Regions from separate parts of the Cytobacillus spongiae genome, predicted to be linked through region 4. Evidence: riboswitches for the same ligand, from Rfam matches in the RefSeq annotation. Region 4 holds a riboswitch; each other region holds the start of a gene.
What was found. Region 4 has a riboswitch for cobalamin ahead of LS684_RS04765 (GNAT family N-acetyltransferase). Riboswitches for the same ligand answer to the same signal wherever they lie in the genome.
Positions count from the first base shown of each region.

Region 1: another riboswitch for cobalamin. It lies ahead of LS684_RS23190 (ABC transporter substrate-binding protein); the one in region 4 lies ahead of LS684_RS04765 (GNAT family N-acetyltransferase).
Region 2: another riboswitch for cobalamin. It lies ahead of LS684_RS01370 (ABC transporter substrate-binding protein); the one in region 4 lies ahead of LS684_RS04765 (GNAT family N-acetyltransferase).
Region 3: another riboswitch for cobalamin. It lies ahead of LS684_RS11795 (acyl-CoA thioesterase); the one in region 4 lies ahead of LS684_RS04765 (GNAT family N-acetyltransferase).

Region 1 is NZ_CP089998.1:526,016-531,324, reverse strand. Features, by position in the region: gene LS684_RS23210 (glycosyltransferase family 2 protein) at 1-229, opposite strand, end outside; gene LS684_RS23205 (phytoene desaturase family protein) at 451-1,956, shown strand; gene LS684_RS23200 (hypothetical protein) at 2,004-2,156, opposite strand; gene msrA (peptide-methionine (S)-S-oxide reductase MsrA) at 2,254-2,769, opposite strand; cobalamin riboswitch at 3,165-3,363, shown strand; gene LS684_RS23190 (ABC transporter substrate-binding protein) at 3,500-4,465, shown strand; gene LS684_RS23185 (FecCD family ABC transporter permease) at 4,428-5,309, shown strand, end outside.
Region 2 is NZ_CP089997.1:250,151-255,459, reverse strand. Features, by position in the region: gene LS684_RS01380 (adenosylcobinamide amidohydrolase) at 1-1,053, opposite strand, end outside; gene LS684_RS01375 (FecCD family ABC transporter permease) at 1,057-2,118, opposite strand; gene LS684_RS01370 (ABC transporter substrate-binding protein) at 2,081-3,043, opposite strand; cobalamin riboswitch at 3,190-3,406, opposite strand; gene sfsA (DNA/RNA nuclease SfsA) at 3,470-4,219, opposite strand; gene LS684_RS01360 (hypothetical protein) at 4,412-5,191, opposite strand.
Region 3 is NZ_CP089997.1:2,335,721-2,341,029, forward strand. Features, by position in the region: gene LS684_RS11790 (ribonucleoside-diphosphate reductase subunit alpha) at 1-1,802, opposite strand, end outside; gene LS684_RS11795 (acyl-CoA thioesterase) at 1,817-2,269, opposite strand; cobalamin riboswitch at 2,456-2,629, opposite strand; gene LS684_RS11800 (hypothetical protein) at 2,872-3,642, shown strand; gene LS684_RS11805 (glycine zipper family protein) at 3,683-4,147, shown strand; gene LS684_RS11810 (hypothetical protein) at 4,168-4,953, shown strand; gene LS684_RS11815 (hypothetical protein) at 5,242-5,309, opposite strand, start outside.
Region 4 is NZ_CP089997.1:902,720-908,028, forward strand. Features, by position in the region: gene yidC (membrane protein insertase YidC) at 1-504, shown strand, start outside; gene LS684_RS04745 (VOC family protein) at 618-1,001, shown strand; gene LS684_RS04750 (nitrilase-related carbon-nitrogen hydrolase) at 1,257-2,669, shown strand; gene LS684_RS04755 (LytTR family DNA-binding domain-containing protein) at 2,679-3,218, shown strand; gene LS684_RS04760 (hypothetical protein) at 3,225-3,644, shown strand; cobalamin riboswitch at 3,708-3,884, shown strand; gene LS684_RS04765 (GNAT family N-acetyltransferase) at 4,027-4,596, shown strand; gene LS684_RS04770 (hypothetical protein) at 5,171-5,309, opposite strand, start outside.

The DNA of each region.
Region 1 (5,309 bases), on a different replicon from region 4:
TCCGATCCTTTGATCCATCATTCACAACAATCACTTCTAGTGGCTGAATGAATTGATTTTCAATGCTTGACAGCAGCTTTCCGATCGTTCCTTCTTCATTCCTGGCAGGGATGATGATGGAGCATTTTTTTACTAGAAAGCTATTTCTTACATGGATCGCCTTATTGACCAATGGAATCCGGAAGAATAGGAATGCCGTAAATAAGATTGTTCCTAACCAAACATACATTTTGCTTCACCTTCTATTTAAGATCGATTTTTATCAACATCTTAACCATTTTAGGGATGGGTAATACGTATTGTGAGATGGTGCAGGGTTTTCATGCAGAGACTTCTTTGATTGATCAGGAAATACGTGGTTTTGAAACTTTCTAAAAATGGGCACAATGAAAAGCTGAATCAGGGTTTCAATCTAGTCAAGACGATCGTTCTCGTAAGGAGGAAATAGAAATGAAAAAGAAAGTGTTAATCGTGGGTGGCGGTCTGGGCGGTATGTCGACTGCTATCCGTCTGTCGTCTGAAGGATATAATGTGACCATTTTGGAAAAAGGTGAGAGACTCGGCGGGAAATTAAATAAAAGAGGGGAAAAGGGCTATTCGTTCGATACAGGCCCCTCCATTCTTACGATGCCTTGGGTATTGGAGAAAGTTTTTGCACATGCCAATCGCGATCTGAATGATTATATTGATATCGTAAGGGTTGAGCCGGGCTGGCGAACATTTTTTCATGACGGGAAAGAACTTGATGTTTCTTCGGACCTTCCAACCATGCTGGAGGAAATGAAAAAGACATCACCAGAGGATGCCGGAAACCTATTTAATTATTTAAGTTATTGCAGTAAAATGTATGAGCTGACAATGAAAAGCTTTTACAAAAAGAGCATAAACGGCCTGCAGGATTTACGAACCATGCATCCTGTAAAGGAATTATTGCAGATGGATCCCATGAAATCAATGGATGCTGCCAATCGCAAATTCATCAAAGATAAGTACTGGCAGCAATTATTTAATTTCTTAATCATGTACGTAGGGTCTTCCCCATACCATGCACCCGCCATCATGTCACAGCTTACACATGTACAGTTAGGCCTTGGGGTTCATTATGTTAAAGGAGGAATGTACAAGATTGCCGAGGCAATGGCGAAAGTATTGGAGGAGTTGGGTGTAGAGGTCCACTTGAATTGTGAAGTGGAAGATATCCTTACATCTGGAAGCCGTGCTGAGGGAGTCCGTACGAAAATAGGAGAGGAGCTTAAGGCCGACATCGTCGTATCGAATTTAGAAGCCATTCCTTGCTACAAATCTCTTCTTGGGGATCATCATTCCTCCCAGAAGGAAGTAGATGAGTTAAGTAAGTATGCGCCTACTGTGTCAGGTCTTGTTTTACTTCTGGGTGTTGATCGGAAATATGACCACCTGGCACATCATAATTTCTTCTTCAGTGAGGATCCCCGTAAAGAGTTCAGGCAGATATTCGATGAAAATAAATTGGCGGATGACCCAACAATCTATATAGGTATTTCATCTAAGTCGGATCAGACGCAGGCTCCAGAAGGAAAAGAAAACCTTTTTGTGCTGACTCACGTTCCACCATTGAAAGAGGGAGAGGACTGGTCCCAATATAAAGAGTCCTACCGACTTAAAGTGCTTGAGAAGCTGGAGAAAATGGGAGTGACCAACTTACGGAACCATATTGAATACGAATATTCATTCACCCCGAATGACCTTCAAAACCTGTATGGTTCTAACGGTGGATCAATCTACGGTACAGTAACGGACCGAAAGCTGAATGGAGGATTTAAAATCCCGAATAAAAGCAGAGTGCTTTCAAATATGTATTTCGTGGGAGGGTCGACACATCCAGGTGGAGGTGTTCCGATGGTAACGCTCTCAGGACAACTGACGGCAGAATTGATTATAGACGAACAGGTGAAGGTCAATCGTTATATTGGATAAAAAAAGCCGGAGGGGTGGCTTGGCTGCCTTCCCTCCGGCTTTTCATCTCATTCCTTCAATTGTGCATTTACAGAATCAGAATTATTCACCTTTGCATCCTCTTTATCCGGGTAAGGATCAAAGAAATTCACTACTTTTCCTGGACCTTCAATCCCTATGACGGTCTCTTTATCTTCTCTGAAATCGTCTTGTTTCTTCATATCTAAAAACTCCTTCCTGCCAATTAGTTTGGCGAAAGAAACTCATTTCATTCTCCGGACATACACCGAAATTTGTCATCATCCACCTGTCTACTGTTTATTGCCAATGATCTTCTATAAATTCGTCACGCCCTGATTTAACCCGGTCTTCTTTATATTCAGCTGGATTCTTTTTATAGAATTTTTGATGATAGTCTTCAGCGGGATAGAATGTAGATGCAGGCAGGATTTGGGTGACAATCGGTTTTTTAAATCGGCCACTTTCCTCTATTTGTTTCTTCGTCATCTCCGCTTCTTTCTTTTGACGTTCGTTATGGTAGAAAATAGCTGTGCGATATTGATCACCCCGGTCATGGAATTGACCTCCATCATCTGTTGGATCAATTTGAGGCCAATACAGTTCCAATAATCTTTCATATGGGAAGAGAGAGGGATCGAAGGTGATTTGAACAACTTCATAATGTCCGCTGTGACCAGCTTTAATCTCTTCATAGGTCGGATCTTCAAGATGACCCCCTGAATAACCGGATACCACATCCACAATACCCGGCAATTCATCAAATGGTTTTACCATACACCAAAAACAACCTCCGGCAAAAGTGGCGATCTCAATCTTATCACTCATTTACAAAAACCCCCATCATATGTCGCTCTAAAGTAGTAAAGCAATAGCATGAGAAAGATTCTATCATGAAAGTGAAGAGGCGACAATCTTTTAGTTCGGCTCTTATAACCATTATGTTATATCATGCTGTTTTAAACAAAGTGTCTCCATTTCTTTGTCCACTAGAATGTGCATTGAATTCGAACAAGCCCCCTCAGCTTAGGGGAAGGTCGTACTTTCAAGGGGGATAACTCGGTACCATCTCATTGCCGTTCACTATTTTTTACACACAATTGATATATTAAGCATGCAGGCTCAAACCTACCTATCATTCAACAAATTTTTCAAAAAAGGAATTCACTAACCAACCGAACTTGTGTATAATTCATGTGAACGGAACAATTACATACGATATGAGATTAGGTGAAGCTGAAGTTCAAAGAAAGTTTTAGCTTCTTAAAAGGGAAGTTGGTGTAATTCCAACGCGGTCCCGCCACTGTAAATGGAAGTGAGCTGTGTGAATGCCACTGTACCAAAGGGTATGGGAAGGTGCAGCAAACAATGACCATGAGCCAGGAGACCTGCCTAATGTCTTTCGCACCAAATCTACGCGGATAGAAAGGTGTAATGTGCATGTTTGACAAAATGAATCATATCTATGCATCTTACACAACATCTCTGGCCCCGCTGGAGATGTTTTTTGTCTGACTAAACGTATCGTCACAGGAGGAGAAAAAGCATGAAACACTCGATCAAAGTCATATTCGCACTCTTACTTACTTTTGGGATCCTATCAGGTTGCGGAGCCGAAAGTGAAAATGTAAAAAAAGAAAAAGAGAATGAAGAGGTCAGTAAGGAACAATCTGATTTTCCCATTTCACTAAATGACGCCCTTGATAATAAAGTGACGCTTGAGGAGCAACCTAAGCATATTGTGTCATTGATCCCGAGTAATACAGAAATACTATTCGAGCTCGGTTTAAACGAGGAAATTGTAGGAGTATCGGATTTCGATAATTATCCCGAGGAAGCAGCTGATAAAGAGAAAATCGGTGGGATGGAGTTTAATGTGGAAAAAATCATCAGTCTAGATCCGGACTTGGTTCTTGCTCATGAATCCACCGCTATCTCGGCAGAAGAGGGGTTAGATCAGCTCCGAAATGCCGGTGTGACAGTATATATTGTCCAAGATGCCACTAGCTTTGAGGAAGTATATACCACGATGGAAAACATTGGGGTTCTCGTTGGGAAGAAAGAGGAAGCAGAATCCATCATTTCCCGCATGCAAACGGACCTTGAATCCATAAAGGATGAGACAAGTAAAGTAACGGAAAAGAAACGTGTGTATGTGGAAGTTTCCCCTGCACCGGACATCTATTCGACTGGAAAGAATACATTCATTGATCAAATGCTTACACTTGTGAATGCTGAAAATGTAATGAGTGACCAGGAAGGATGGGTACAGGTGAATCAGGAAGCAGTCATTGCATCTAATCCGGACACCATTATCACAACCTACGGATATTATAGCGAAAACCCTAAAGAACAAGTGATGAACCGGGAAGGATGGAAAGATGTGAATGCAGTTAAGAATGATGAAGTACGTGACGTACATTCAGACCTGGTCACACGTACTGGTCCGAGATTGGTTGAAGGAGTAGAGGAAGTTGCAAAGTCGATCTATCCGGAGTTATTTGCAGAATAAAATATGGATAACATACGGACTGGCTATAGTGTTCTTATTGATGGCAATCCTTGCTGGTATATCCATAGGTACTATTTCTGTACCTGCCAAGGATATATTGTTGATCCTTGGAGCAAAATGGATCGGTTTCAGATTACCTGATGAAATCGATCCAATGTATACAAACATTGTATATTCTATCAGATTGCCCCGGGTGATACTCGCACTACTGGTTGGAAGTTCACTGGCCATCGCCGGTGCCTCTTTCCAAGGCCTTTTGCGAAATCCATTGGCAGATCCATATACATTGGGAGTATCTTCAGGAGCATCTGTAGGGGCTGTTATTACATTGTTCTTTAATTGGAGCATTCCGTTCATTGGGAAGTTTACACTTCCCTTTTTCAGTATTGTCTGTTCAATTATCACTGTGTTTATTGTTTTATGGTTTGCACAAAAAGTGGAGAGGACCATGAAAGTCGAAACCATCATCTTGACGGGAATCATATTCAGTTCATTCTTAGGATCCCTCATTTCCTTAATGATCGCCCTGACAGGAGAAGAGTTAAGGCAAATCATCGGCTGGCTGCTCGGAAGCGTTTCGATGAGAGGGTGGGACTATATAGCGATTATATTCCCCTTTTTCATCATGGGAGTAATCTTATTGATCTTTAACGGTAAAGAATTGAATGGCATGAGCTTCGGAGAAGAACAGGCACACCATATCGGGATATCTGTACATAAGAGGAAGCTCATCATATTGATCGCTGGAAGCATCCTGACCGGAGCTGCGGTTGCCGTTTCAGGGACCATTGGATTCGTGGGTCTTGTGATCCCTCATTTTCTTAGAAGAATCGCAGGTCATGAT
Region 2 (5,309 bases), 650 kb from region 4:
GGAAGCATCCTCAAGCTGTACAGCTGTCATCATCCCTACCGTTTCAAGTGGCTCGAATCCTTTGTTCCGCAAATAGGTTTTCATTTCTTCTCGGTAATCACTACAATCATAATCCTTTGGAACATGGCGATTAATAAAGGTTTGGTGCCATCCCATCCCAGAACCTACTACACCAGAGGACATCGTTTTTAATGGAACCGGTGCTTGAAGTAACAGATACTCCTTCTCTTGCTTCAACAGTTGTTCCGTAATAATAGTCACTTCAGTTTGCTTCACCAAGTTAGGAAGTAGAACCATTTGCGGAGCGGGTACCTTCGGATGTGAATGCTTTCCTACATCTGTCTGATAGACCGCTTTAATTCGATCAGCTTTGAGCACTTCATTCGGAATATCATTTACATGTATTTTTCCATGATCTAAGAGAAGAAGTCTGTCACAGTAGAGGGCAGCTAAGTTCAAGTCATGAAAGATGGAGATCACTGTTAACTGGCACTCTCTTGTCCACGTTTTCAATAAGTCCATTAATTCTTTTTGAAAAGAGAGGTCAAGATGATTGGTAGGTTCATCTAATAATAGAATTTCAGGTTCCTGAGCAAGTGCTTGAGCAAGGAATACTCGTTGCCTTTCTCCACCTGATAGCTCGTTGATTTCTTGATGCTGGAAGGCTTTAACCCCTGTATGCTCCATCACTTGCTGGACTACTGCCTCATCTTCATCTCCCCATGAATGAAACCAGCCCTTCTGATGGGCATAACGACCAAGAGCGACCGTTTCTCTTACTGTATAAGAGAAGGATTGGGAAGCATGCTGAGGAAGTACAGCAACAAGCTTTGCTAATTCTTTCGCTGAATATGCTTGCAATTCCTTATCCTTTAAACGGATACTTCCCTTTCGATACGGCAATAGGCCGCTCAATATTTTCAATAAAGTTGTTTTGCCACTTCCATTCGGACCAAGTATCCCAAAGAACTCACCTTTATCAACTTCAAATGTGATCATATCCACGACGGATTCAGTAGAATACCCTCCAGCAATCTGTTCTACCTTTAACATCTGCTACCCACTTCTTTCTGTTCGTTTTCTTCGAATTAAGATCATGGCAAATACTGGTGCTCCAATGATAGCCGTTATAACCCCAATTGGTAGCTCAGTCGGTGAAATAATCGTCCTCGATATCAAATCGGTCAAAATCAAAAAGCCTGCGCCAATAATTGCGGATAAAACGAGTAAATGGCGATGATCAGGCCCCCACAAAAGCCTGACAAAATGAGGAATAACTAATCCAACAAATCCAATCGTTCCAGAAACTGCAACAGCGGCCCCCGTTAAAATGGAACCTGCAATTAGAATAACCATTTTGCGGCGCTGCACGTTTACGCCTAAGTGCTGTGCCCGCTCTTCTCCAAAGGACATCGCATTGAGTTCGTTTGTATTGAACAATAAGATAAGCGTCCCAATGATAAAGAACGGAATGATTATCTCAATATAGGCCCAGCCTCTCATAGACACACTTCCCAAAAGCCAGCCAATAATCTGTCTTAATTCGTCCCCTGTTAAAGCGATCATCAACGAAATCAATGCTCCTAAAAAGGAACTAAAAATAATGCCCGTTAATATTATGGTTTCCACTCTCATCGAGCGTTCAATGGTTCGTGCAAATAAGAGAACCACAAAAACAGTCACAAACGAAAAGGCAATACTAAAGATCGGCAAGGTATATAAGCCCATAACAGGAAGGCTTATTTGGAAAAAGAGCGTTAACACGGCTCCGACTGAAGCACCCGAAGAAACACCAAGCGTATACGGGTCGGCTAATGGATTTCTTAATAAGCCTTGAAAGGCTGCTCCTGCCATCGCAAGAGATGCTCCCACGAGACCCGCTAACAGCACTCGGGGTAAGCGAATATTTAAAACAATGTTTTCATACATTCCCTCTATAGAAGAAGTGTCAATTGGAAAAACCGCTGACAAGATCAGCTTAATAATGTCAAAAATAGGTACTGAAACAGTACCTATTGAGATTCCAAGTAGCAAGCTAGTGGTGAAGAATCCACAAGCTACTACATATGCAATTAACTTATTACTGATTAAAGACTTCTGGGTAGATTGTTTTTGCAAGCTCCTCTACTCCTTCTACGAGTCTAGGACCTGGGCGAGTCACCAGATCGGAATGAACATCGAATACCAGTTGATTCTGAATCGCACTTACACCTTGCCAGCCTTCTCTTGCAAGCACTTGTTGTACTGCATTCTCTGTATAATACCCATAAGTTGTAATAATTACCTCAGGATTTAACGAGATAATCGTTTCTTGTTCCAACATTGGCCATCCATCTAGATTACCTGCTACGTTTTTCGCATGAATAATAGAAAGCATTTCATCAATGAATGTATTTTTACCAGCTGTAAAGATTTCAGGAGCACCTGAGACCTCCACAAAAACGTTTTTCTCCTCTGAAACTTCTGCAACTTTCGTTTTAATTTCTTCCACTTTCGCTTTCATATCCGCAACCATTTGTTCTGCTTTTGCTTTTTCTCCAGTCGCTTGGCCAATGGTAATAATCGTTTCATATGTTGTTTCGAAGCTTGTAGCATCTTCTACTACAAAAACAGGTATTCCTGAATCCTTTAATTGTTGTAATCCTTCTTTTGAATTATGTGCACCTGATGCATGCGCTAACACTAGGTCTGGCTCTAAAGAGATGATTTTCTCTACATTAAACTCCATTCCACCGATTTTTTCCTTTGTCATTGCATCCTCTGGATAATTGTCAAAATCAGTTACACCGACTACTTCTTCTCCAAGTCCTAGCTCGTAAATAATCTCCGTATTACTAGGAATAAGCGAGACAATTTTCTCTGGTTTCTTTTCAATAACGATTTCTTCATCTAATGCGTCTGTTAATGTAACAGGAAAGGCAGCTTCTTCTTGATTAGCTTCTGTTTGTACCTCTTCCTTTACATCTTCCTTCTCTGTACCGCAGCCAGTCATAATCCCTACGGCCAATAGAAGAGTTAATACGATTGAATACCACTTTTTCATGTCTAATCCCCCTTGTCTATTTCATAAAACGTGAGTTGAGGAAATAAAAAAACATCTCCCATAAATAGAAGATGCTTGTATGACTCGTCATCGATACAAAAAACCGATAGATATGACCGTCACACACCTTCCCATCCTCGTAGGTTACTAGTGTATCCGATGTAGGCAGGTCTCCTGGCTCATGGTCATAGCAGACGCTACACCTTCCCGTACTTCTTGCCGTACAGTGGTATCAGTAGCTTGCTCCCATTTACAGTGGCGGGACCGCGTTGGAGTTACACCAACTTCCCTTTTAAGTCTTTTTTTAAAAGGGGAGGTTTCATCTACCTTCCCTTAAAAGACACCTCATCAATTTTTATTTATTTTTCCAATCACTTAAAATTACACTATAGCCTTGCAGAATTTGCAATGCTTTTTTCTAAAATTCTACAAATTTCTCTGTTCATCTGAAACGATAGGTGCTTCTACTGATAGTTGCTGCCCTATGAATATTTCCTCAAGGGTAATATGACAGGCCCTCCCATAGAGCTTTACCCCTGACTGACTTGCCTCAGCTAATGCATGAGAAAAAATAGGATCAATATGAGGAGCTGTTGTCACTTGCTCCACATCATCTCGTTGCGCAACGAATAAGATAGCTGTTTGGTATTTGCCTTCCTCTACAATTTGAGCGAGCTCCTTCACATGCTTCGCCCCCCTAGCAGTTACCGCATCCGGAAACATCCCTACCCCATTTTCAGCCAGCGTGACGCTCTTAACCTCTAATAAAAGCTGCTCCCCTGCTTGATTCTCAAGTAAGAAATCCCAGCGTGATTGACCATATGTATATTCTGACCTTATATACCTCCAAGCAGAAAACTCCTCAAGCAACCCTTCCTTTAATGCTATTTCAATGAGTTGATTAGGGAAGGTTGTATTAATAGATATATAGCCTTCTTTGACTGGGTTTTCACATAAAACTGCTGTCCATTTCGTTTTTCGATGCGGGTGATTGTTGCCAAGTACCCACACTTTATTTCCTGGAATGAGCAACTCCTTTAACCTCCCAGGGTCAGCCAAATGGACATCTGCTAAGTCCGATTCTCCTTCTATTCTCACCCGAATAATAAAGCGATTCGGCCTTTCAACAAACGTTGCTTCCTGCAGGATTTCTGGGAATGTAATACTAGCCTTCATTAGTAATCCTCCTTTACCTTGGAAATGATTGATTGTATTGTTTCGTTAAAAAATGAGTCCCGCTAAGAGATCAATGCAACACTATCACCATCATTTCTCCATTGTTTCCACTTTCGCTCTATTCCCCCTATAATCTGCACCATCAACTTCTCTCAAAAATTGCAAAAAAGCCTGGCACAGCAGCCAAGCTCTTTACAGATGTGTATAGACTCTCCATTGTTTTACTTTTTTATCGAAAACGAGCTTTGCATTACATTTATTGCTGGCTTCTTTTTCAAATGCATCATACATATCATCCATATTCGCATAATCACCGACTAGCCAAATGGGAATGACGATTCGTGACCGATTCTGCTCTGCATGCCGAAGTGAAATGACAATACCTTCCTTCATCATATCCTTAAGCGAGACAATTACCTCATCAGGGACGGCTGGAAACGACTTCCTTTTCTTAAATCCAAGTAGTGATTTCTCTAGCTTCATTTCTCCCATTTTACTTGAGATGACGTTTCCGACCATATAATAGAACGCATTCATATCTCTGTAGTAGGTTTTATTAAACCACCCATCATCGTGAGCTAAGTAGGCATATTTATTATTTAAATGGTTGTAAAACGGCAAGCGCAAATGCTCCTTTAAATGACTTAGATAAAGGAGCTCGGCTAGCTCTTGACCTGGTAGCTGATTTAACCCCTCCACCTCTTCAAAATCAATCCAGCAAAAGTCTCCATACCCGTAAACATCTTCCTCAATTAATTTACTCACTTTATCCGCTGGAACAAATTCATGGAGGGTATGTAAATTAAAATCCCCTTCATCAAAGCGATGCTTTAAAAGCAAGAGGTTGTTAAGCTTTTCAGGCACAGATACTGCAAATTCCGCAAATTCAATTCCATATGACATCACATATTGATCATTTTCATTTAAATGAAGATACAAAAGTTCACGAATATGATTATGGTTTCTCTTCAATCAAGACCCTCCCCCAAAAACGTAGATATCCCTTCTGCACAAGGGGTTCTGCCCTATCATTCAATTAGAAAAAACAGCTAAATTCAACAAGCTGCTCCGTCCTTCATCTACATATTTT
Region 3 (5,309 bases), 1.4 Mb from region 4:
GTTTCCCATTCAGAGCCTTCGAATCTTGCATATGCTCCTTTTTCTTTTGCCATTTCCATGGAAGATTGAATGGCATGATAGGCAATGTCTTCATACAGCTTATCCGCATATGCGACCGCTTCTTCGGACTCCCAATGGATTCCATTTACTGCGAGTAAATGATGCCAGCCAAACGTCCCTAGCCCAATTGCTCGATACGTTTCATTTGTTTTTCTAGCTTGGCCTACACTTAGATGGTTTATATCAATTACATTATCTAGCATTCGAACTTGAATCCGTATCAATCGATCCAACACCTCTGCCTTCACTGCATTTGGAAGATGAATGGACGAGAGATTGCATACGACAAAGTCCCCTGGTTTTCTTACGATTACGATATTTCCTTCTTCATCTTCGTATTCATTCTGGATCGTTGTAGGAGACATATTTTGTGTAATTTCCGTGCATAAATTACTACAGTAGATAGATGTTTTCCCTATTCCCATTAGATGCTTATTCGGATTTTGTCGATTAACTTCATCACGATAAAACATATAAGGTGTACCTGATTCAAGTTGTGCGACCATTATTCTTGCCATTATATCCATTGCACGGTACGTTTTGCGAGGCAGAAGTGGGTGATTCATCGCTTCTATATATTTGTCAGTAAACCACTTACGGTCTGTTTCATCGTAGAAATCTTCAAGTCCTAAAGCCTGTCCATTTTCATCCTTCCATCCCATTATTTGCTTTACCTGATGCGGACAAAATGTATGCCATTCCCCAATGCTTCTTCCATTTTCATCAAGCTCTTGCAGCTTTTTCATAAATAAATCCGGAATTGTAACACCTGTAAAAATGTCATGTGCCTTCCGGCGTTCGTCCCCATTATTTGTCTTCAAATCGAGGAATCCATTCATAATATCCTTATGAAACACATCTAAATAGACGGCAATTGCCCCTTGCCTCTGACCAAGCTGATCCACACTCACAGCTGTGTCATTCACTAACCGAATCCAAGGAACTACGCCAGATGAATTCCCTTTAAACTTCTTAATATCTGAACCTAGCGCTCGTACCTTTCCATAGTAAAGGCCAATTCCTCCACCATCTTTACTTAAACGAGCAATATCCCAATTGTTTAAATATATTCCATCTAGCGAATCATCCACTGTGTCAATAAAACAAGAAGACAGCTGTCCATATGACTTACCTGCATTTGAAAGGGTTGGAGTTGCGACGGTCATATATAAATTACTTAATGCCCAGTATGCTTCTTTTACAAGCTCTAATCGTTGATCTTTTGATTCATTTCTCATTAAATCCATTGCAATTAACATAAATCGCTCTTGTGGAAGCTCATAGATGTTCTTTTCATAATCTTTTGCTAAATAGCGATCGGCTAACAAGAAGATCCCAATATAATTAAATAAGGAATCTTTCTCCGGATTGATCGTCTTTCCTAGCTCTTCAATCTCAGGCTTGCTATATGTTTCTACTATCACGCGTGAATAAACACCAATCTCTGTTAAATGTTGAATTAATCGATAAAAATCCCCGTATTTTGTTTCAGCAGAATACCCCCTCACTGCTGCCACCTTTTCATACAAGCTTTGTATGTATACTCTAGCAGCTAGGTACGTCCAATTGGGCTTATCCATTGATATTTCATTCAATGCATAGTATAAAGCTGCTTCTTGGATTGAAGATGAATTTTTTCCAATTAACTCCTCCTCGAGGTCTGATGTATTGACACCGTATTCAATTGAAAAACGCTTTACTGTTTCTAAGACTTGATTTAAGTCTGATTTCAACTGTTGCATGATTGGTCCCCCTATTATCTTTTTATCCTTCTCGCTTTTGCTTGATCATATAGCTCTTTTTCTTTAACCGTTTGCGGAACGATTTGAGGCACTTGGCTTGGTTTTCCTTTTTCATCAATCGCAACCATGGTTAACATGCTTTCAGTTGTTAGCCTACGTTCCCTTGTATCTAAATGTTCACACTCGACTTTTACGTAGACCTCCATAGACGTTTTTCCGGTGTAAACTACAACACCCTCTAGCGTTAAAATATCCCCAACTCTAGCAGATGAAAGGAAATTGACTCGATCAATCGAGGCTGTTACAACGACTTTTTGACTATGCTTCATAGCGGCAACAGCAGCAATTTCGTCAATGTACGACAAAACCGTTCCTCCAAAGATTGTTCCCATATGATTTGTATCAGGGGGTAAAACTAACTTCGTCTGAATTGTTCTAGATACGTCGGTAGATAGTTGTTCGATCATACTTCTCCTCTTTTCTAACAATAGTTTTCGATTATTGCGGCAGGAGAATTGGGTTTTGCACAATAAAAAGCCCATCACTCAAATTGAGGATGGGCTATAAAAGGCGCAGAATATATATCATAGATAACGAATCGACCTATCTAATCATCATACCCTCGTCTTTACCTTCCCAATTCCCGAAGAAGATAACACGCTTTAAAGAAGGCAGGTCTCCTGACTCGCGATCATCCTACTAAAAGCCCTTCCCATCAAACGACAGTGGATACTTTATTCGTCACGCTTACAGTTGCGGGGACAGTTCTGGATTTCCACCAGATTCCCTATTAAGTCTATTCAGACACCTTCATTAACGGTTATTAACCATATATAGTATTACAAACAGTACTTTGTACTAAATATTGTGTTGTTTTGAGTATAATATAATCTACAACATTTGACAATCATTTTTTAGTAGTTCTACAGGCACATACTGGAGCAGTTACGATATACGTTCAATTACTCCTTAAAAATCTCTTCACTTTCTCTATTTATGGATTTTTTTTCATTCTTGGGGAAATCTATACATGACAATTAATCTATCATACATGGCATAAGGAAGGGTTATGAATACACATCATTCACAAACACATCCCCGGTTTCAAAAAGCTCTTTTAACCAAATATGGAACGAATATTATTCATCAACGTAACCCATATATAATTGCTTGGTGGTCTGCTGCATTACCTGGTTTTGGACATATTTTGCTCGGAAAGCATCTCCGAGGAATTATTCTCTTTATGTGGGAAATACTTGTAAATACACAATCCAATATTAATATTGCTATTGTGCACTCGTTTACTGGCGATTGGTCTAAAGCAGGACAAATCCTCGATAAGCAATGGATGTTGCTTTATATCCCTGTCTATCTTTTTTCCATATGGGATAGCTACCGCTCAGCAATTAGTCTTAACAAGATCGCCGTGTTAAGTAATTTAAGTTCTAGTGGATTCACCATTTCTGGTATGGCCATCAATTACTACAATAAAAACATTCCTCTAAACGCAGTACTTTGGTCCATGCTCTTACCTGGGCTCGGGCAACTGTATAATTTTCAAATTATTAATAGTTTTTTTCTATTGCTATGGACCTTAATCATATTCTATTTTTCAAACTTCTTGGAATCCATTTATTACCTCTTCATAGGAAACCCTCTCCAAATGATTCAGGTGATAAACAAAGAATGGTTTATGTTTATTCCATCTGTCTATGGGTTCGCTATTTATGATGCATACATAAATACCGTAGAGCAAAATAAATTATACATCCTTGATCAAAAACAATGGCTTCGCAAAACCTATCAAAAGCATTTGATTGGCATCACACAGCAAAAATAAGGATAGAACATGGCAGTAAGATCATAGAAAGGAAGGTGAGATGATGCTTGTATTCTCTACTTTTGAGAGTTCCCCTTATGTAGAACTTGCATTATCTGCACTTGAAGAATATGGAATCGACAATGAGCAAATTCTTGCTGTCCCATTAGATAATCGCAAACAAGAACGCAGGCTATTTGACACCCTTCATAAGTCAGATGGAGTTAGTTTATTTGATAAAGGAGCTGCACTTGGAACGGCTCTTTCTGTTATCGGAGCAAGCATTGGCTTCAATTTAAAATGGGGACCTATTTATTGGGGGCTGATTGGTGCAGCAGTTGGATTTTTAATTGGTTTTTTAATTGACGTTTATATCCATAAGGTTGTTCATAAGCAAAAGCGACTATTAAAAGGAAAAACTTCAGAAATCGTGCTTGTTATTGAATGCGAGCAGAAACAGCTAGACTTTGTCGAAAGGACACTTTGGGAACATTTTGCTATTGGAGTGTCTTCCATTCAAAAGTAAGGATCAAAAGGAGTCGCCAAATGTCATACACTACTCATCAATCTAGAAGACAAATCGCATATGTTAGCATCACAGGAACAACAATTATCCATCAAAAGGATCCGTATATCGTCGCCTTTTGGTCGGCCTTATTCCCTGGCTTCGGTCATTTTTATCTCTGCAAATATATCCGAGCTACCCTCTTAACCTTATGGGTCATCCTAATCAATACAAATGCGAATATCAATGTAGCCATCATTTTTTCTCTTACAGGAGAATGGGAGCAAGCGAAAGAAATCATTAATATTAAATGGTTTCTATTATATATCCCTGTATGGCTGTTTGCCATATGGGATAGTTACCGAACATGCGTTAGCCTAAATACCATTCACACATTAGCATCCAGGGAAAACGCAAATTTTGTTAATTTCAAGATCAGTGCACTTGAAATTAATTATTTGGAGAAAAGAACGCCCATTATGAGTGTCATTTGGTCAATCTTTATGCCGGGAATGGGCTATCTCTATATACATCGAGTATTTTTAAGCTTTTATACTCTTATCTTGTGGATTACGTTTATATATTTATCCCATTTTTTAGAAGCGGTTCATTTCCTTGTAGATGGGAAAATTGAACAAGCAACCTCAGTCCTGAACCCCGAATGGTTTTTATTTTTACCGATCATTTATGGCTCTACCATCTACGATTCCTATGTATACGCTGTAGAGAATAACAAGTTATTTGAGAAAGATCAATTTAATTACTTAAAGGAGAATTATCAACTAGCAACACGAAAAATCCCATTTCCTAGGAATATGTCAAAATAACAACATGGAACCCTATTTTTGAAGAAGCTGTTTCGTATCATTTGTTGCTTGAATCATGCGCAGTTTTCCCCACTAGGATACTCTCGAGAGACTTGCGGTGAACCTCCTCTGCTTCGCCTGTGAGATCTTACCTGTCCCACTGTTCCCTCTGGCACCTCGCATCCTTCCGCTCCAAAACTGCTTGTCTTCGTATGAAGAAAGGATTCTTACCTGGTATAAAACAACTACTTTCTGAAAATAACCTTGAAAAAACGCAAACAGGAAAGTGTAACTTTCCTGTTCATATGCTTAGAAATTCAACCATGGATTTGACCAACGACGGTGATCGCGATGGTCATCATGAGAATGACGGTCAT
Region 4 (5,309 bases):
ATGGAACAAATTCAAACGAAGCTTAAACAAGTGCAGGATAAACAGGAACAACAACAGCTTCAACAAGAAATGCTACAACTTTATCAAAAGCATGGAGTAAATCCGTTGAATGTGGGATGTTTGCCCATTCTGATTCAAATGCCGATATTAATGGGCTTGTTTTATGCCATAAGAGGGTCACAAGAGATTTCCACCCATTCGTTTTTATGGTTTAGTTTAGGACAACCTGATATATGGGTTACTGCGATTGCAGGGCTTGTCTACTATCTCCAATTTAAGGTTTCACAAAAGAATATGACTGTAGATCAGCAGCAACAAATGAAGATAATGGGGTTACTATCCCCCATTATGATCGTGATATTTTCCTTTAGTGCACCAGCAGCTCTTCCGTTGTATTGGGTCGTAGGAGGTCTGATTCTCATCATTCAATCGATAATCGGTCAAAAGCTATATGCCCCTATACCAATTAAACCAACTGACGTGACTAATGGAAGTGAGGGGTAATGAACAACACCAAAATTTGGTACACATGAGGAATTTTGATTGATTTAGAGAGGATTTTACCCAGCAACCGACGAATACTATACATCATTCCCTATAGAGGAGAGATGTGTTCAATGATTAATCAAGTAGGACAAATTATGTTATATGTTCATGATCAAGATGAGGCTGTTAGGTTTTGGACGGAAAAGGTTGGATTTGAGGTCATTTCTGAGGAAAACAATGGCCAAGGGATGAGATGGATAGAGATCACCCCTAGCGGTATTGCACAAACAAGTATGATTCTTCATAACAAAGATTTCGTTGCGAAAATGTCACCTGGCTTGAACCTAGGTACTCCATCTCTTATGTTTTTTACTGACAACCTTGAGAAGTTTCATAAAGAGCTATCAAGTAAGAATGTTAAGGTAGGGGATATTGTTACAATGCCATCTGGAAGAGTCTTTAACTTTGCGGATGCGGAAGAAAATTATTTTGCTGTAATGGAAAAGAGTAACTAATTGTCTATTGATAGAGTGATTGTCCAGTTAATTTCAGGATGATCACTTTTTTCTTTGTGCTTACCCTTTTCCGATTATTGGATAAAATTCCATCCTTGCTAATTCTGTACTACTCACCTTCAAATCTGTCCTTTCTACGCAAATCTTCAGGTAGATTTCATTAATACCTCCTATACTTATGGTAACAAAGCGAGAGGAGAGATGATGTTGAAAAAGTTGAATCCAATCTATTTACTTTTGTTAGGTGGGGTCTTTATGGTGCTCAGTAATGGAAAGTTTCTGATCGCACCAGCTGCGTGGATTTTCCCAGTGTTATTCTTATTTGCTATAAAAGACATGAGTTGGAAGTTGGCTTGGATCTCGTTAAGTTTGGTCACAGCATTGAGTAATCAATTGAGCTTTCATAAGATGCTTCCAGAACTCCCGATTCCAATGTTTGAATTCATTCCAGCGGCAGCAGGGTTTCTTTATGCCATTCCGTTCGTGTGGCAAAAAATTTACTTTTCAAAAGCCCGTTCTTTTCTAGCAACCTTCATTTTACCCTGTACTTACTCCCTATTAGACTTTACAAATGTATATTTTAATCCGTATGGCACCTTTGGGGTGTTAGGCTATTCGCAGCATGATATGTTGCCAATTGCTCAGTTTGCGTCCTTTATAGGGGTTACAGGAATTACCTTTCTCATTACATGGGTAGCATCCATTATTTATTGGGTAAGTTTGGATTTTACCAAACGAAGAAGAGTGGCCATCATTAGTGTGACAGCACTTGCCCTCATTGTTACCTTAGGCGGTTTGCGAATGTATATCCATCAGCATGAAGAAACGGTTGCTGTATCAGGAATTCATACGGTGGATCGAACGGACTCTGATGTATTAGAAATCTTTACTTTACACAAAAAGGACATGAGTGATTTTGTTGAAAAAGCGGAAGAGCGAATGGATGGGCTGCTAGAATTGACGGTTGCTGAGGCAAAATCAGGTGCCAAAATTATTCATCATTCAGAGGGTGTCATCGTTATAGATGAATCACAGACATCCATGTATTTAGATAAGCTAAAAAAGGTTGCAAGGAAGTATCAGGTCTACATTTTAACCGTTCCCTATATATTCACAGCGGAGGAAGAACCGAATGAAAATGTCTTATATATCATTAACCCTGAAGGAGATGTAGCATTAGAGCATTATAAATATGGGGGCAATGCGGTAGAAAATACGGTCATGGGGAATAAGGAATTGACCACCGTTGATACGGAATATGGCCGGCTTTCGGGGATTATATGCTGGGATAAGGATTTTCCTGCAGTGGTTGATCAAATTGGAGAGCTTAAGGTAGATATCTTGTTTATTCCATCTGCTGATTGGAGAGAACTTTCTCCCTACCATACGATCGTTGGAAACTTCAGAGGGATTGAGAACGGGGCGAATGTTGTTACGCAAACCGTTAATGGTATGTCGATGATTACCGATTACAAAGGTCAGGTTTTAACGAAAATGGACCATTTCTCAACAGACCACTGGGTCATGAGGGGGCACGTTCCGACAGAAGGTGTGACGACCTTTTACTCATTGTTCGGGAAATATTTGGTTGGCTGTATTATACTGATATTAGCTCTAACCATCGTATATATACATCGCTTGGAGCGAAGAAAAAAGCTGAATCATTAAGGAGTTATAATGCGAGTAGGTCTTGTTTGCAGAAATGAAATTCGTGAGGAATTAATCAATCGATTAAAACCATATGGAATAGAAATCTATCGAGAAGCGGATCTTTACATGGTGGAGGAGGGACTTCATAGCGGTTTTTTACCATGCATTGTGTTCGACCCGAACGATCTGAACAGGCTAGGTGAAATTCTAAAGCCATTCGCCCCTACCTCAGCTACATCAAAAATTATTGGAAGTCACAATGAGGAATTTTATGTGATTGACCATGAGCAAGTATTGTACTTTGAAGCAGTGGATTCTGCCGTATTATGTCATACAGCAAAAGAGGTATATCGTTTAAAAGAAAAACTCTATCAACTGGAGGAACGTTTGCCAAATGAACGGTTTATTAAAGTAAACCGTTCCTTTATCGTTAACATTGATTCCGTTGCGAAAATAATTCCTTGGTTCAATCGCAGACTGCTTCTCAAATTTGTTCATTCAAAAAAAGAAGTGGAAGTTTCCAAAAGCTTTGTTGGACCGTTTAAAGAGTTTTTAGGAATGAGGTAAGATGCGATGAAAAAATATTTTATAGAAGCAATTATCATATCAGCTGTTTTAGGTATGGTGATCCGAGCAATCGTTCTTTTTCTAATGGGAGAAAATTTATTTTCATCCGTAGAAAGCTATTTCTTTAGTATGGTGATTGCCATGGTTTCTTGTGTGATTTCTGTTTGGGTTCATGTAAAAGTACTTACAAGTAGCAAGATTCCATTTATTACAAAATACATGATTACGTCATTGTTAATTTTATTCATATATTTAATGGGGAATTTGTTCTTCGGTGGATGGGCCATCATCTTTGAAGCTGCATTTTATGGCTATGCGTTATTGATTCTTCTCTTATCATGGCCATTAATTTATCAGCTTAATAAAAGGATTAGAGCGTATCAGCATTTTTTATCGGTGAAAAAATTACAGAATGGCAAAGAATAGATAAAGTCCTATTCATAGGCAGGAAATTCAATATTTTTAAAGAATGTATCAACATGAAATAATGATATTACCGGTAGATAAGGTGTCCACTTGGACTTAAAAGGGAAGCTGGTGAAAATCCAGGACTGTTCCCGCAACTGTAAGTGTTGACGAAATAAGCATGCCACTGTCTTCTGATGGGAAGGGCTTAGAGTAGGAGGAAACACAAGTCAGGAGACCTGCCTTATTTATGTGTCGTATCTTCTTCGGGAGCTAGGAAGATGCAACGAGGTGTGTTGGCGGGACGACAGGTCTGTTTGCTAATGAATCTACGTTGTGTATCTTCCATCTCTCTTATTAGAGAGGTGGTTTTTTTCTGCCTCATGGAAATGGGGGATGAACTATGAAAGTAGAGTTGATTAAAGATCAAATGGAGATGAAAGGAAGGTTACAAACGATTCCGTTTCATGAACAATTAAACCGATTTCGTCCAGCAGAAAATCAGCAAATGGCTATGATTAAGGCGATCGAGAGGGGAAATGCAATGATGACCCTAGCTGTCTCCGGGCACTATATTGTAGGATACACCATTATTCTTCCACCAGAAGAGGATGAGCGCTGGCATAAACTCCCCTACCTTAAAATGGTAGGTGTGATGGAGGTAGCACCTTCCTTTCGAAATTTAGGACTAGGAAAAAGGCTTATACAAGGGTTATTTGAGGAAGATGAAATGGTACAATCTATCATTGTGTCATTGGAGTATTGTTGGCACTGGGATCTGGGAATGACAGATGGAGATCCGCTTCCTTATAGCAGAATTCTGAAAAATGTACTAAAGTCAGCAGAATTCATCGAATTTGAAACAACAGATCCTGATATTGCCCTCTATGAAACCAACTTTATGATGGCTAGAATTGGAAGTAGCATTACGGCTGAACAATATCAGGAGTTTAAGAAATTAGCCAAGCAATAAAGTAGAAGTCTGAAATATCTGTTGATTATAGGGTATAAATGGGAAAATGAGTTTGGGTGATGAAACATGAATCGAAGAAAAACCGTCTTGGTGTTATCTATCTGTCTTAACTTCATGCTATTTACTCATCCATCAGGTGCTGTTCGCTAAAGTAGGTCCAGTTGAAGTAGGCATCCAGTTTAAAGAAGCGGCTCGAACGAATAATATAAAGATTATTTCGCCTTACATTGCTGATGGAAGAGAGCACCAACTATCAGAACAAGTGCTAAACCAAGTATATCAACGAATGAGCAGTGCTACGAGTTTCCAGACCTACGAGTTACTGAAATTTAGTAATGGTGAAATGGTGCTACTCAACCTAACATCTGACCATAAAATCCAAGAAGTTGTGTTTGTTCCAGAAGAGTCACGAAAGCTGTTTAAGGATTGATGTTGGGCTTTAGGTAAACCTAGGGACATTAATCTCGTTTGTGGGTTTCAATTTGCTTTGACCCTGTTGCTAGAGAAAGCTCAGAACAGAATGTGGTGGAAAAGAGCTTCCGAAGAAGCTCTTTTCCATCTAAACAAATGTTAGCTAATTGCCTTCAGGAGATATTGAATTCCGCTTAACTAGCTCATAATACAGGGCCGTTGTGGTCTGTACAATTAAAAATACGACTACAGAGAATTGAATACTATATCCATCTTGGTAATGGATGACACCCATAATAGTT